Regions from separate parts of the Streptacidiphilus sp. MAP12-33 genome, predicted to be linked through region 1. Evidence: riboswitches for the same ligand, from Rfam matches in the RefSeq annotation. Region 1 holds a riboswitch; each other region holds the start of a gene.
The links. Region 1 has a riboswitch for cyclic di-AMP ahead of ABH931_RS18835 (transglycosylase family protein). Riboswitches for the same ligand answer to the same signal wherever they lie in the genome.

Region 1 (4,599 bases):
GGCGGCCCGCGCCATCGCGGATGCCGAGACGCGCGCGATGGCCGTGTTCCCGCCGCTGCCCCCGTCCTCCGGCGGGGCCGTGCCGCGGCCGGGTGGCGTGGTGCCCGCGCCGGGAGGCGGCGGGAGCGCGCCCGCGCGGGGCGTGCCGGCGGGGGCGACGGCCGTCGCCGAGTCGCCGGAGACGACCGTCGAGGCGATGGAGGTGCTGGCGGGGCTCAGCGCCAGGCCGATGACCCCGATGCGGATCGCCCTGCGGCGCGTCCGGCTGTGGGGAACGCTGCTGGTGCTGCTCGTGCTGGTGCTCGGCACCGTGCAGGTGCTGCGGCCGCTGCCGTCGCCGAAGCTGACGCAGTCCGCCGCGACCGGCTACTCCTTCGGCGGCGGGAAGCTCGCGCTGGACTGGCCGGTCAAGGGCCAGGCCGCCGTCGAGGTGCCGGGGCTCGGGCTGATGGGGCAGAGCGGCAGCGGCAATCCGGTGCCGCTGGCGAGCGTCACGAAGATGATGACCGCCTACATCGTGCTGCACGACCACCCGCTGAAGAAGGGCGAGACCGGCCCGACCATCACCGTCGACCAGCAGGCCGTCAACGACTACAACACCGGCAAGCCGGGTGGTGAGTCGGTGCAGAAGGTCGCGGTGGGCGAGAAGCTCACGCAGTACCAGGCGCTGCAGATGCTGATGATCCCCTCGGCCAACAACATCGCCCGGCTGCTCGGGCGCTGGGACGCCGGGACGGACGCCGCGTTCGTGCAGAAGATGCAGGCCACGGCGGGCCAGCTGGGCATGACGCAGTCGACGTACACGGACCCCAGCGGTCTGGACGCGACGACCCGCAGCACTGCCGCCGACCAGCTGAAGCTGGCGGCCGCGGCGATGGCCGACCCGGTCTTCCGTGAGGTCGTGGGCACGCAGCAGTTCGACTCGCCGCTCAACGGGCTGACGCCGAACACCAACACGCTGGTCGGCAAGAACGGCGTGATCGGCATCAAGACCGGCAGCAGCACGGCGGCACTGGGCAACCTGGTCTGGGCCGCGGAGCAGAGCGTCGACGGCGTCAAGCAGTTGATCGTCGGGGTGACCCTGAGCCAGCCGGCGGTGGGCTCGGGGCCGGGGCAGGGCATCCTCGACCAGGTGCTGGCCAACAGCAAGAAGCTGATCCTCAGCGCCGAGCACGCGCTTCAGGAGCACACGATCGCGCACAAGGGCGACGTGGTCGGCTACGTGGACGACGGGCTGGGCGGCAAGGTGCCGGTGGTGGCCACCCAGGACGTCCAGGTGGCCGGCTGGAGCGGGCTGTCGGTCGACGTCGCGCTGCGGCCGCTGGACGGCAAGGGGATCCCGCACAGCGCGACGGCGGGCACGGTCGTCGGCGAGCTGGTGGTGGGCAGCGGGGCGACCGCGCGGACCGTGCCGGTCGCGCTGCAGTCGGACCTGGCCGCTCCGGGCTTCGGGGCCAAGCTGACCCGGACCGCCTGAGACCACCTGACGCCCGTTCAGCAGGAAGCGCGCTCGTCCCGTCCGGGGCGGGCGCGCTTCTTACGTCCTGCCGAAGGTGTATCAAGCGGACATAGTCGTAGGAACCCTGGCAACCCTGGGTGACAAAACGGGCATATGGTCAGGGCGTTTCTGTGAATCCTGCGCCGGGGACGTGACGGACCTCTCAAAGCCCCTCCCTCAGCTTGAGGTTTGAGGGCCGATCTGCCTACCGTCACGGCCATCCGCACTTAAGCGGAACTGACATCTCCGGAACGCCGAGTCCTGCCGCCGGGGAGACGTCAGACGTCACGCGACGCACACCACGGCAGGAGCGGGGGACCCAGGTAAGTCGCCGCGCGCTCGTCAGAGCCGCGGCTCGGGGTGAAGCCGTGCCACCGCACGGCCGGGCTACTCCGGCCCGAACCCGACAGCTCACCTCGCAGGCGTGGGAGAGGATCACCTCAATGCTGTCCAACAGCACGGGTCGCCACCGCGCGCCCTCCGCCGCCCGACGCATCTCCAAGCGCCTCGTCGCCACCGTCGGCCTGACCGGCGCCGGCATGGCCCTTCCGCTGGTCACCGCGACCGGTGCCCACGCCGCCACCGTCTCCACCTGGGACGCTGTCGCCCAGTGCGAGTCCACCGGCGACTGGTCGATCAACACCGGCAACGGCTACTACGGCGGCCTGCAGTTCGACCAGTCCACCTGGGACGCCTACGGCGGTCAGCAGTACGCCTCCCGCGCCGACCTGGCCACCAAGGACCAGCAGATCGCCACCGCCGAGAAGGTCCTGGCCAACCAGGGCCCCGGCGCCTGGCCCGTCTGCGGCCCGCAGGCCGGTCTGACCCAGGGCGGCGGCGCTCCGTCCCTGAACACCTCCGGCTCCGCCGCCTCGACCTCGTCGAGCAGCAGCGCCGCGAGCAGCTCCTCCGCCTCGTCCTCGTCCTCGTCCTCGGACGACGAGGGCTCGGAGTCCGGCTCCACCGCTGCGGCCCCGGCCGCGTCCCCGGCGCCGTCCACCACCGCCGGCTCCGCCAAGTACACGGTGCAGTCGGGTGACTGGCTCTCCAGCATCGCGGCGAAGGAGAAGGTCTCCGGTGGCTGGCAGCGCCTCTACCAGCTGAACAAGGCCACCCTGACCCAGGGGCCGAACCTGATCTTCCCGGGTCAGCAGCTGGTCCTCGGCGGCAGCGCCTCCTCCTCGACCGCCTCCTCCTCGACCGGCTCGTCCTCGGACGCGTCCGCGTCGACGAGCTCCTCCTCGTCGTCGGACTCCTCGGCGTCCACCACGACCACGGCGGCGACCAACGCCTCGGCCTCCACCCCGGCGCCGCAGGCCTCGTCCTCCGCGGCCGCCACGGCGATCGCTTTCGCCGAGTCGCACGTGGGCGACTCCTACGTCTACGGCGGCACCGGCCCCAACTCGTGGGACTGCTCGGGTCTGGTCCAGGCCGCGTACGCGCAGGCCGGCGTCTCGCTCCCGCGCACCAGCGAGGAGATGGCGTCCAGCGTCACCCGCATCTCCGTCGACCAGGTCCAGCCGGGCGACCTGCTGTTCTGGTCCAACGACGGCAGCGCCTCGGGCACCTACCACGTCGCCCTCTACGTCGGCGGTGGCCGCTTCGTCGAGGCCGCCAACCCGAGCGCGGGCGTCAAGTGGGAGACCATCTCCAACTACACCCCGGACTTCGCCGGCCGTATCGGCTGACGCAGCCCTGCTTGATCCTCTCCTCACGCACCCGGAGTGCCGGACAGTTTGTCCTGGTACTCCGGGTGTCGTGTCAGCCAGGCCTTGATGAACGGGCAGGTCGCCTTGACCTTGATGCCCCGCGCGATGCCGTCCTCGACGGCCGCCCTGGCCAGCAGCCCGCCGATGCCGAGGCCCTCGTAGGCGGGACCGACGACGGTGTGCTGGTAGATCACGCGCTCGTCGTCGCGGACGTAGGAGGCGAAGCCGACCAGCTCGCCCTCGATCCGCGCCTCGAACCGGTGCGCCTGCGGCGCGTCGGCGACCGCGACCTCCGCCTCGCTCGTGCTCATGCCCGTCGCCTCCTCGTCCGGCCCGCCTGCGGCCCTCGCGTCCCCTCCAGCAGTCTCGTTCATGTGGACGGTGCTCGTGCGAACGGACACGCCCGCGAACCCCTGTCGAGGTGAAGAGGCATCGGGGATGCGTGTTTTCTCCGGGGGCACCGTAGGCTCGGGGCATGCACCTGATGAAGTCCACCGACCTCGCCCTGCGGCTGCTGATGCGGCTCGCGGTCGAGTCGCCCGAGGTGCCCGGCCCCGCGCCGACCACGCGGGAGGTCGCCGACGCGCTCGGGGCCGCGTACACGCACATGGCCAAGGTGGTCGCCCGGCTGCAGCACCTCGGCCTGGTGACGGCCCGGCGCGGGCGTGGCGGCGGGCTGGAGCTGACGCTCGCGGGCCGGGCGGCCTCGGTCGGCGCGGTCGTGCGCACCTTCGAGGGCTCGGGCGACATGGCTGCCTGCGTGGGGGACGAGGAGTCCTGTCCGCTCAACGCGGCGTGCCGGTTGCGTGGGGCGCTGCGGCAGGCGCAGGAGGCGTTCTACGCCTCGCTCGACGGCGTCTCGGTGACGGACGTGGTCGCCGCGCCGACCGGGCCGCTGCTGCTGGCGATCAGCAGGCGGCCCGGCGACGCGGCGTGAGGGGCAGGGTCAGCCCGCGATCCACAGGTCGGGGCCGAAGACCTCGTAGTGGACGTCGGCGGCGGCCACGCCCTTGGCCAGCAGTTGGGCGCGGACGGCGCGCATGAACGGCAGCGGGCCGCACAGGTAGGCGACGGTGCCGGCCGGCACCTCGATCTCGCCGAGGTCGACCAGGCCGGTCCGGTCCCCGCTCGTGGCGTCCCGCTCGTACCAGAAGGCGGTGGCCCCGGCGGTGAGCTTGCCGGTGAGGGTGTCCTGCTCGGCACGGAGCGCGTGGTCGGCGGGGGAGCGGTCGCCGTGGACGGCCAGCACGGGCTGCCGGTGGCCGCGGGCGACCAGCTCGTGCAGCAGCGACAGCATCGGGGTGACACCGATCCCGGCGGAGGCCAGCAGCATCGGGCGGTCCGCCGGGTCCTCGGCGAGGGTCAGGTCCCCGAAGGGCGCGGAGACGCGCA
Region 2 (4,599 bases), on a different contig from region 1:
TGCAGCGGCATCGCCGTCCTCTACGCCCTCGCGCCCGGCGCGGAGCGGACGTTCAACGCCGCGCTGGAGCACCACCGGGTCTACGGCGGGGCGGTCCGCACGTACCTGCCGGGCCTGGACCCGGCCTGGGCGCCGGAAGCGTCGCGGCACCGGGTGATGTCCCGTTCGACGATCGAGGAGAACCTGCGCCGGGCGTCCGGGCTGCTGGCCTGGCTGCCTCGGCGGCTGGCGGTGCAGGCTCCCCTGCCGGACCAGCTGGTCGGCCTGCCGCCGCTGCGGCCCGAGGGCCTGCCCGAGGCGGACGCGATCCAGCCCGGTGGCCTGCTCGTGGACCACGAGGAGGAGGAGGCCCACGAGCAGCGGGCCCGCGCGGAGGAGCTCCAGGAGGTCCGGCGCTGGTTGCGGGCCGCGGAGGAGCGCGAGTCGCTGCTGGCGGCGGAGTACGACGAGCAGTACAGCGAGCTGCGCGCGGTCCGCACGAAGCTGCGCACGCTCTCCGGCCGCCCGGTGCGTCCGCAGGACGCGGAGCCCGCGACCTTCGCGGAGCTGCTGGACCGCCTGGACGAGTTCCCGCTGCTCGACTTCACCGGCGACGCGCGGCTGACGAAGGAGCTGGACGAGCAGACCGACCACCCGACCTGGGTCCGGATGACCTGGGACGCGCTGCTGGCCCTCCAGGACTACGCGGAGTCCGCGAAGGCGGGCTCGGCCGGCGGCGACTTCCGCAGCTGGTGTGAGAACACCCCGCCCGACTGCCACCCCTTCCCGCCGCGCAAGGTGATCCGCGGCGAGTCCCGCACGGTGAGCACGAACGCCAAGTGGAAGCGGGAGCGGCTGCTGCCCGTCCCGGTGGAGGTCGACTCCTCAGGCCGGGTCTTCATGGGCGCCCACCTGCGAATAGGCGGGGGCGGTACGGCACCGCGACTGCATTACCACGACGACTGCTCGGGAACGGGCCGGATTTACATCGGCTATGTCGGACTCCATCTTCACAACACGCGCACAAACTGATTGACGGAGGTTCACTTTCCATGGCTCAGGTCCCCTCTTCGCTGATAGCCGCCACCGGCCTCGTGGGCGGCTTCGCCGTCGCCCGCGCGACGAAGCGCCGTGAGCTCGGCGGCGTCGCCCTCGCCGCGGCGGGCGGCTTGGCCGCGCGGCAGTGGCAGAAGGCCGCCGGGCCGAAGGCGGCGGCGGGCCTGGGCGGCCTCTACCTGGCCGCGTTCGCGGGCTCCCACCCGCTGGCGAAGAAGCTGGGCGCCTGGCCGTCGGTCCTCACGGTGGCGGGCACGGTGGCGCTGGCCAGCTGGGCTGTGGCCGACCGCAAGTAAGGGTTCCCGTCAGCTCCCGCAGGTAGCTCAGCAACCTGCGGGGCGCGAGGAACTGCGCGGGGCTCTGCTCATGTACGGCGTGCGCGAGAAACCACCGGCGTGCGGACGGCCCTGCTCAGTGAGGACCATCCGCACGCCGGAGGGGGCACCTCAGGGGCACCTCCCGGCCGAAGGCTGGGTGATTGTCGCGCACGCGGTACGTCGAGCAGGGCCCCGTGCCCCTGTTGCCCCTACAGGCTGAGCCCGTGGGCGGCGAACCAGGCCGTGGGGTTGACGGGCTCCGCGCCGTCGGGGCGGACCTCGAGGTAGACGTGGGGGGACGTGAAGCCGCGGGAGGATCCCACGCGGCCCAGGGGCTGGCCGGGAGTGACAGCCCCGTGGCCGACGGCGATCGCGGAGAGGTGGCAGTACCAGATCTCCGTACCGTCCGGCAGGGTCTCCACGACGCGGTACCCGTAGGAGCCGGCCCAGCCGGCCGAGGTGACGGTGCCGGCGCCGACCGCGCGGACAGGGGTGCCCGCGGGGGCCGGGAAGTCCTGGCCCGGGTGGAGGTGGGACCAGTAGGAGGCATCGCGGCCGAGGCCCGTCGCGGCGAAGGCGATCGGCGGGACCAGGGTGCCGACGGCGCGGACGCGCTCCGCCGCGGCGGCCTTGGCGGAGGCCGCGGCCGCGGCCTCGATGCGGGCCGATGCCGCCGCAGGCGCGGCGGCGGTGTGCTGCTCCGGGGTGCCCTGGGTGCGGATGCGGTCCAGCAGTGCGGAACCGGCGTCCGAGCCGTGCGCCGCCGACGCGTGTGCGTGCTCGTCGACGAAGAGCGAACCCGCGGCGCCGCCGTGCTCGACGCGCTCGCCGTGGTCCGCGGCCAGCGCGGGACCCGCGAGGCCGATCACGCTGCTGGCGCCGACGGCCATCGCTGCCAGGCCCAACGCGGCGCCGCGCTGGCGCGGCAGGGCGAGGGAGGGCTGCTCGGTCGGCGCCGGGGTCTCGACCTCGGCCGGGTATGCCGCCATGACTGGCGTGCTCCTTTCCGTCCCTTCGCCGACCGGGTTAGCTGACGGGTTCGGAGAGGGAGGTCTCCTACGGCCGTAAGGCCGATACACCCCAGGTGCGTTGGGTCCCCGGTTCCATGAGGATTAGGCGATACACACGACGTCCGTGCGTACTGTTATGGAAAGTTAATACTAAAGCGGCCTGAATCCAAGTGGTTCCCGGGGTGCAGTTGGGACCACAGCGGCCACTGCTCCCGCCGGCTCACCGTCCGACTGAAGTTTCGTCATCGAACCGGGCATGCCGGACAAACGCTCCCAATGCCGAGGCCAGCAGCTTCTGGAGCAGGCTGTACGCGAGGATCGGGACCAGCACCGCCGGGTTCCCCGGCAGGCGGGTGACCGCGACGACCGCGCCCGCGCTGCTGTTGTTCATGCCGGACGCGTAGGCCAGCGCGATCGCGTCCGCGCGCGGCAGGCCGAGGCGCCCGGCCAGGATCCAGCCCGTCAGGAACGAGCCCCCGCACATGGCCGCGGTGGCGACGGCCACCAGCAACAGGAAGTCCGGGTCGGGGCGGGCGACCACCTGGCCCAGCCCGCCGCAGGCGTTGGTGTAGCTGAGCAGGACCACCACCGCCAGGTTCGCCGCCCGGACCGAGGGCAGCGCGGCGGTGAGCGCGCCGGGGTGCCGGGCCCGCGACCACCGGCCGAGCGCCAGACCGGCCGCGCACGGCAGGACCACCGTCACGACGGCGAAGACGCTGCACGCGTGGGCGGCCGCCGCGTGCAGATCGGCCGCGTACGGGCCCGAGGCGAGGAAGCCGCCGAGGTGCAGGCCGAGCGGGATGGTGAGCGGGCTGAGCAGGGTGCTGCCGATGACCAGGCCCAGCGTCAGCGTCGCGTTGCCCTCGCTGCCCTGGGCGAAGACCGTGGCCCCGGCCGCGACCGGCATCGCGCCGACCAGGGCGAGCCCGACCAGCAGGCTCTGGGCCTCGTGCGGGCTGTGCCAGCCGTCCGCCGCGAGGGCGCCGACGGCGAGCAGGGCGGTGGGCACCAGCGCGTTGGCGGCGATCCCGACGAGCAGGGCCCGGGGGTGGCGGAGCAGGCCGGGCAGCGCCTCGGCGCGGGCGGTGAGCCCGGCGTTGAAGACCACGGCGGCCAGCAGGCCGGCCTGCAGCGGGACAGCGGCCCCGCCGAGGTGGAGCGGCGTCACCGCACGCAGCGTGAGGCCCGGTTCGGGCCAGCCCGCCGCGAGGGCGTAGGCCAGCAACATGATCCAGAGCAGCCGTCGCTGGGCCGACGCGACCAGAACGGAGAGGGTGGAGTTCATCGTGGACCGCCTTCCGGCACACGTGCGCAACTGATCGTGCGCCTGTGGCGGCATCAGATCAGGTGCGTACCCGCACCATCCAGCGGACCTGCGACGATTCATGACTTCGAGCGAATCTCGTCATGATCGGGAAGAGGGGTGCACAGGGTAGAGCCAGGCCACGAGCTGTCCGGCGATCGCGTCGGAGGAGAGCGTGCGGGCGCCCGCGAAGCTGCCGTCCTGGGTGGTGGCCCGGACGCTGCCGTCCGGGTTGAGCACCACCAGCGCCGGGATGCCACTGCGCTTGAGGTCGATCCAGCGGGCCGCCAGGGCGGTGTTGCGGTCGAAGTGCCCGACGTCGACGGTGACCAGCCGGTAGTCGCGCTGGAGCAACAGCCTCACGGCCGGCTCGGTCGTCCGCTGGGCCAGGGCCTGGCAGTCCACGCACCAGGAGGCGCCGAACTCCACCAGGACCGGCCGCCCGTCCCGGCGCGACCGCGCGAGCGCCGCGGCGACCGCACCGGCCGCGTCGGCCTTGGCGTCGTACCCGGTCGGCACCGGCGCGGGCGCGACCGGCGCGACGCTGACGAAGGGCTGCGCGTAGTGCGGTGCGAGGGCGGCCCCGCGCCCGTCCACCTCCACGCAGCCGGCCAGCGTGAGCAGCGGGGCGGTCAGTGTGAGGAGGCACAGGGCCCGCAGTGGTCGTCGTCGCACATCGTCCAGTGCAACACCCGCGCGGCACCGGAAAGTGTTCGACGCGCCGTCACCGCCCGGCCACGGGACTACTGCAAGGACAGGTAGGCGAGGCTGCCGGCACCGGCGACGAAGCAGTAGATCGCGAACGGGGTCAGCGTCTTGGTCTCGAAGTACTTGTCCAGGAACCGCACCGCGACGTAACCCGCGACGAAGGCGGCGACGCTGCCGGCCAGCAGCTGGCCGTGGATGCCCGCGCCCTCGGAGCCGAGCAGGCCGG
Region 3 (4,599 bases), on a different contig from region 1:
CGAGGGCAGGTCCACCGAGGAGATGCGGCTGCGGCTGCTGCTGGACACGGTGGTGCAAGGCGCCCAGGGACTCCAGCGGGAGCTGGGCCTGGCGCCGCTGAGCGGCCGTCCCGCCGACACCGTCGAGGCGGTGGTCCCGGTGGCCGCCTCGCCGCACGACGTGGCCCGGCGCGCGCTGGAGGGCGACGACCCGGCGCTGCTCGACCAGTTGCTCGAACTGCCGCAGGTCCACCTGCTGGTGGACGGCTACAACGTCACCAAGACCGGCTGGCCCGGCATGCCCCTGGACCGCCAGCGCCAGCAGCTGACGCGCGGGCTGGGCCTGGTGGCCGTGCAGACGGGCGCGGAGATCACCTGCGTCTTCGACGGCAAGGACCTGGACGGGCCGATCCCGATGGCGCCGCCGCCGCGCGGCGTGCGGGTGCTGTTCAGCCGGACCGGCGAGACCGCGGACGAGCTGATCCGCCGTCTGGTGCGGGCGGAGCCGGAGGGCCGGCCGGTGGTCGTGGTCTCCACGGACCGCGAGGTCGCCGACGGGGTCAGGGCGTCCGGCGCGCGTCCGGTCCCCTCGACGATGCTGCTGCGCCGGCTGATCCGCACCTGATCCGCTCCTGCGGCCCTGCCGCGGCGCTCCCGCAAACCCCGGGGATCTTGAGGGTTTGTTAAGAGAGCGGACCGGATTCCCCTCCGGGGGAGACAAGTGGTCCCGCGGCTCACTATTCTCGTCGCTCAACGTCCGCACTCGCGTTCCCATTCGTCTCTGCGGGCGTTCAAGTGTGCGAAGGGACTGCATCCGACGTGGCTTCTCACCGCCGGCCTCGCGAGGTCAGCCGTGCCCGTGTGTCCGTGATGACGGCCGCGGCCGCGACCCTGGTGGCGCTTTCGGCGCAGACCGCCGCCCAGGCCGCTCCGGCGATCTCCACCAAGGACGCCAAGGCGCAGGTCGACGCGGACCGTACGGACGCCGCGGCCAAGACCGAGCAGTGGAACGAGGCGCACACCCAGCAGGAGGCCCTGCAGCGGCGTGTGGCGATCCTTCAGGACGAGATCGCCCGCCAGCAGGCCCAGGTCAACACCGGCCTGGACAACCTCGGCCAGATCGCCAACGCGCAGTACGCCGACGGCAGCGTCGACCCGACCGTGCAGCTGATGCTCTCCAGCTCGCCCGACGCCTTCCTGCAGAAGGCGGCCTCGCAGGACGAGCTCACCAGCAACCAGACCGCGCAGCTCCAGGCGCTGGTGGCGCAGGAGAAGACCCTCCAGTCCGAGAAGGCCGAGGCCGCCGCCGAACTCGCGCAGGAGCAGCAGCTGCTCGCGAAGATGAGCTCGGCCAAGAGCGAGGCCCTGGCCAAGCTCAAGCAGGCCCAGTCGGTGCTGGACGCGCTCACCCCGGCCCAGCGCACGACCGTCGGCGGGGGAGGCGGTGGCGGTGGCTACGGCTCGGTCTCCAGCAGCGGCTACACCGGCCACATCGACCTCACGGGCATATCCGCGACGGCCCGCACCGCGATGCTGGCCGCGGAGAGCCAGATAGGCCACGCGCCCTACCTCTGGGGCGGGTCGACCCCGGCCGGCTTCGACTGCTCGGGCCTGGTGATGTGGGCCTACGCCCAGGCGGGCGTCTCGCTGCCGCACTCCTCCTACTCCGACGAGAACGTCGGCACCATGGTGCCGAGCATGGCCGACGCGCAGGTCGGCGACATCATCGTGATGGAGAACGGCGGCCACGTCGGCCTCTACGCCGGCAACGGCATGCTGCTCAACGCCCCCGAGTACGGCTACGACGTCTCGGTGCAGCCGATGTCCTACTTCGGCGGGGTTGTGGCGATCCGTCGGATCTGACCCGCGCCCGACGCTCCGACGGTCTGTGAAGACTCTCACAGCATCCGTGCGGAGAGCGATGGAATGACCGATTTCTCCGGCATGTCGTCGGCTCCTGGTCAGATTCCGACTACACAGCGTTGATCCACTGACACTGCGTCGAAAGTGACACGAGTTTTTTCTGACAAGGATTTGAACCGATCACGGTTGGGTTACTAGGGTCACTCCTCGAACCGCCGTACGGTCGTTCACCCATCCAGGGTGGCAGCGGTGGTCACCGTCGAGTTCGGCGACGCGGTCCGCAGGGGGCGACCGTCGAGTCGGAGCCGGGGAACCAATGGTTCCTTCCGGGGTGAATCGACGCCAGGGGCGGGCCGGTGCGACTCCGGGCCGAGTGAGGCGTCGTAGGGCTGACTTCCTGGCCCGAACCCGTCAGCTCACCCGGTAGGCGGACGTAGGAAGAAGGAGATCGCCTTCGTGGCGTCCCATCGCCGTCCCAAGTCTCCCGGCCGCACGCGCATGTCGGTCCTCACGGCCGCCGCCGCCACCGCCGTCGCGGTGTCCGCGCAGAGCGCCCAGGCCGCGCCCAAGCCGACCACGGACCAGCTGCGCTCCCAGCTCCAGCAGCTGAACACCGAAGCCGACCAGGCGGTCCAGAAGTACGACCAGTCGCAGGAGAACCTGAAGCAGCAGCAGGCCAAGGTCAGCCAGCTCCAGGACCAGATCGCGCGCGGCCAGGCCGACGTCAACTCGCGGCTGGACCAGCTCGGCGAGATCGCCAACCAGCAGTACGCGACCGGCCAGGTCGACCCGACCGTCCAGCTGCTGCTCTCGGCCACCCCCGACGACTACCTGACCAAGGCCGCCTCGCTCGGTCAGCTGACGTCGAACCAGGCCTCCATCCTGGACCAGCTCCGCAGCCAGGAGCAGAAGCTCGCGGGTGAGAAGTCCCAGGCGGAGCAGACGCTCCAGCAGATGGACACCACCACCAAGCAGCTGTCCGCGCAGAAGGCCGAGGCGCAGAAGAAGGTCCAGCAGACCCAGGCGCTGCTCGACTCGATGACCGCGGCCCAGCGCAGCGCCGTCGTCGGCGGCGGAACCTCCGGCGGTGCCGCGAGCCGCGGCACCAGCCGCCCCCCGCTGACCGGTGGCACCGGCAGCAGCAAGGCCGGCGACTCGGTCGAGGCCGCGGCCTTCGCGGCCGCGCAGACCCGCCTGGGCCTGCCCTACGTCTGGGGCGCGACCGGTCCGGACTCCTTCGACTGCTCGGGTCTGACCCAGTGGGCCTACGCCCAGGCCGGCGTCTCGCTGGGCCGCACCACCTACGACCAGATCAACGACGGCACCGCGGTGAACTCGACGGCCGACCTGCAGGTGGGTGACCTGATCTTCTTCAACGGCGACACCCACGTCGGGATCTACGCCGGCAACGGCATGGTCCTGCACGCGCCGCACACCGGCACGGTCGTCAAGTACGAGCGCATGGACTGGATCGGCAGCATCTACGCGATGCGTCACATCTGATCCGCAGCTGCACGCGTGCCCGCCGTCGGTGACCGACGGCGGGCATCGTCGTTCACTCCCCTGGGTGCATTCGCGCGACGTGTGTCGGGGTCCGCAGCCCGCGCCGAAGCCGTGCCTTCTCCGGGACGACCTGCGGATTGGTTCATGTGAGCGGTTTTCGTGGGGATTTTTCAGCTCTGTGGAGCTTGGACTGGTTCTGTCCCAATCGCTAGCGTCTGCGCTCGTGGCATCCCATCGACGAGGCAGACGTCTCGGCCCCTCCGTGCTCTCCCGTGCCGCGGTCACCGTGGCGGCGGCGACCGCGGCCGTCCTGACGGCCCAGAGCGGTGCGCAGGCGCAGCCCGGACCGTCCGGAGGGGCCGGGGCCGGCAGCCCGGACGAGGTGCGGCAGCAGGTCGACGCCCTCTACGCGCAGGCCGAGACGGCGGGTCAGCGCGCCGCCGGCGCGCAGGAGCAGCAGGCCGTGCTGCAGCGGCGGGCCGCCCTGCTGGAACAGCAGCTCGCCGAGGAACAGCAGCACGTCAACAACGTCGCGGCCCAGCTCGGCGCGATGGCACAGGCCGAGTACGAGCAGGGCGGCACCATCGACCCGGTGGTGCAGCTGCTGCTCAGCGCGCACCCCGCCGACTACCTCGACCGGGCCGCCGACCTCGGGCAGGTCGACGCCGACCTCGCCTCCCGGCTGGCGCAACTGCGCGCGGACGAGGACCGGGAGCGGCGCGACCGCGCCACCGTCGGCGCGCAACTGGACCAGATCGAGCGGCTGCGCCGGTCGATCACCACCGACAAGGCCGACGTGCAACGCCGCCTCGGCCACGCGCAGGCGCTGCTCGGCAGCCTGACGGCGCAGCAGCGCGACGTGCTCCAGCAGCAGGAGGACGACGCGGCCCAGGCCGCCGCCCAGGCGGCGGACGTGCCGCTGGCGGCCGGCGAGGGCCCGGCGGACTCCCGGGCCGCGGCCGCGCTGGCGGCGGCGCGGGCCGCGCTCGGGCAGCCGTACGTGTACGGGGCGACAGGTCCGGGGGCCTTCGACTGCTCGGGTCTGATGTACTGGGCCTGGCGCCACGGTGGGGTGGCGCTGCCGCGCACGTCCCAGGAACAGGCCTTCGCCGGGCGGCGCGTCCCGCTGTCGCAGGCCCGTCCGGGGGACATCGTGGTGTATTACCGAGACATGCACCATGTGGGCATGTACGCAGGACACGGCATGATCATCCACGCTCCGTACCCGGGCGCCAGGGTCCGCTACGAGAGCGT

Region 2: linked by a shared signal. The riboswitch ahead of ABH931_RS32195 (M23 family metallopeptidase) and the one ahead of ABH931_RS18835 (transglycosylase family protein) in region 1 are both predicted to bind cyclic di-AMP.
Region 3: linked by a shared signal. The riboswitch ahead of ABH931_RS27100 (NlpC/P60 family protein) and the one ahead of ABH931_RS18835 (transglycosylase family protein) in region 1 are both predicted to bind cyclic di-AMP.

Annotation. Positions count from the first base shown of each region.
Region 1 covers NZ_JBGCCA010000018.1:18,218-22,816, forward strand. The annotation lists gene ABH931_RS18830 (D-alanyl-D-alanine carboxypeptidase) at 1-1,477, shown strand, start outside; cyclic di-AMP (ydaO/yuaA leader) riboswitch at 1,779-1,936, shown strand; gene ABH931_RS18835 (transglycosylase family protein) at 1,942-3,186, shown strand; gene ABH931_RS18840 (GNAT family N-acetyltransferase) at 3,210-3,518, opposite strand; gene ABH931_RS18845 (Rrf2 family transcriptional regulator) at 3,683-4,144, shown strand; gene ABH931_RS18850 (globin domain-containing protein) at 4,154-4,599, opposite strand, start outside.
Region 2 covers NZ_JBGCCA010000039.1:78,895-83,493, reverse strand. The annotation lists gene ABH931_RS32205 (hypothetical protein) at 1-1,011, shown strand, start outside; gene ABH931_RS32200 (hypothetical protein) at 1,032-1,331, shown strand; gene ABH931_RS32195 (M23 family metallopeptidase) at 1,562-2,341, opposite strand; cyclic di-AMP (ydaO/yuaA leader) riboswitch at 2,354-2,481, opposite strand; gene ABH931_RS32190 (bile acid:sodium symporter family protein) at 2,583-3,647, opposite strand; gene ABH931_RS32185 (thioredoxin family protein) at 3,768-4,340, opposite strand; gene ABH931_RS32180 (undecaprenyl-diphosphate phosphatase) at 4,409-4,599, opposite strand, start outside.
Region 3 covers NZ_JBGCCA010000030.1:90,643-95,241, forward strand. The annotation lists gene ABH931_RS27090 (NYN domain-containing protein) at 1-604, shown strand, start outside; gene ABH931_RS27095 (NlpC/P60 family protein) at 850-1,842, shown strand; cyclic di-AMP (ydaO/yuaA leader) riboswitch at 2,125-2,288, shown strand; gene ABH931_RS27100 (NlpC/P60 family protein) at 2,299-3,345, shown strand; gene ABH931_RS27105 (NlpC/P60 family protein) at 3,569-4,599, shown strand, end outside.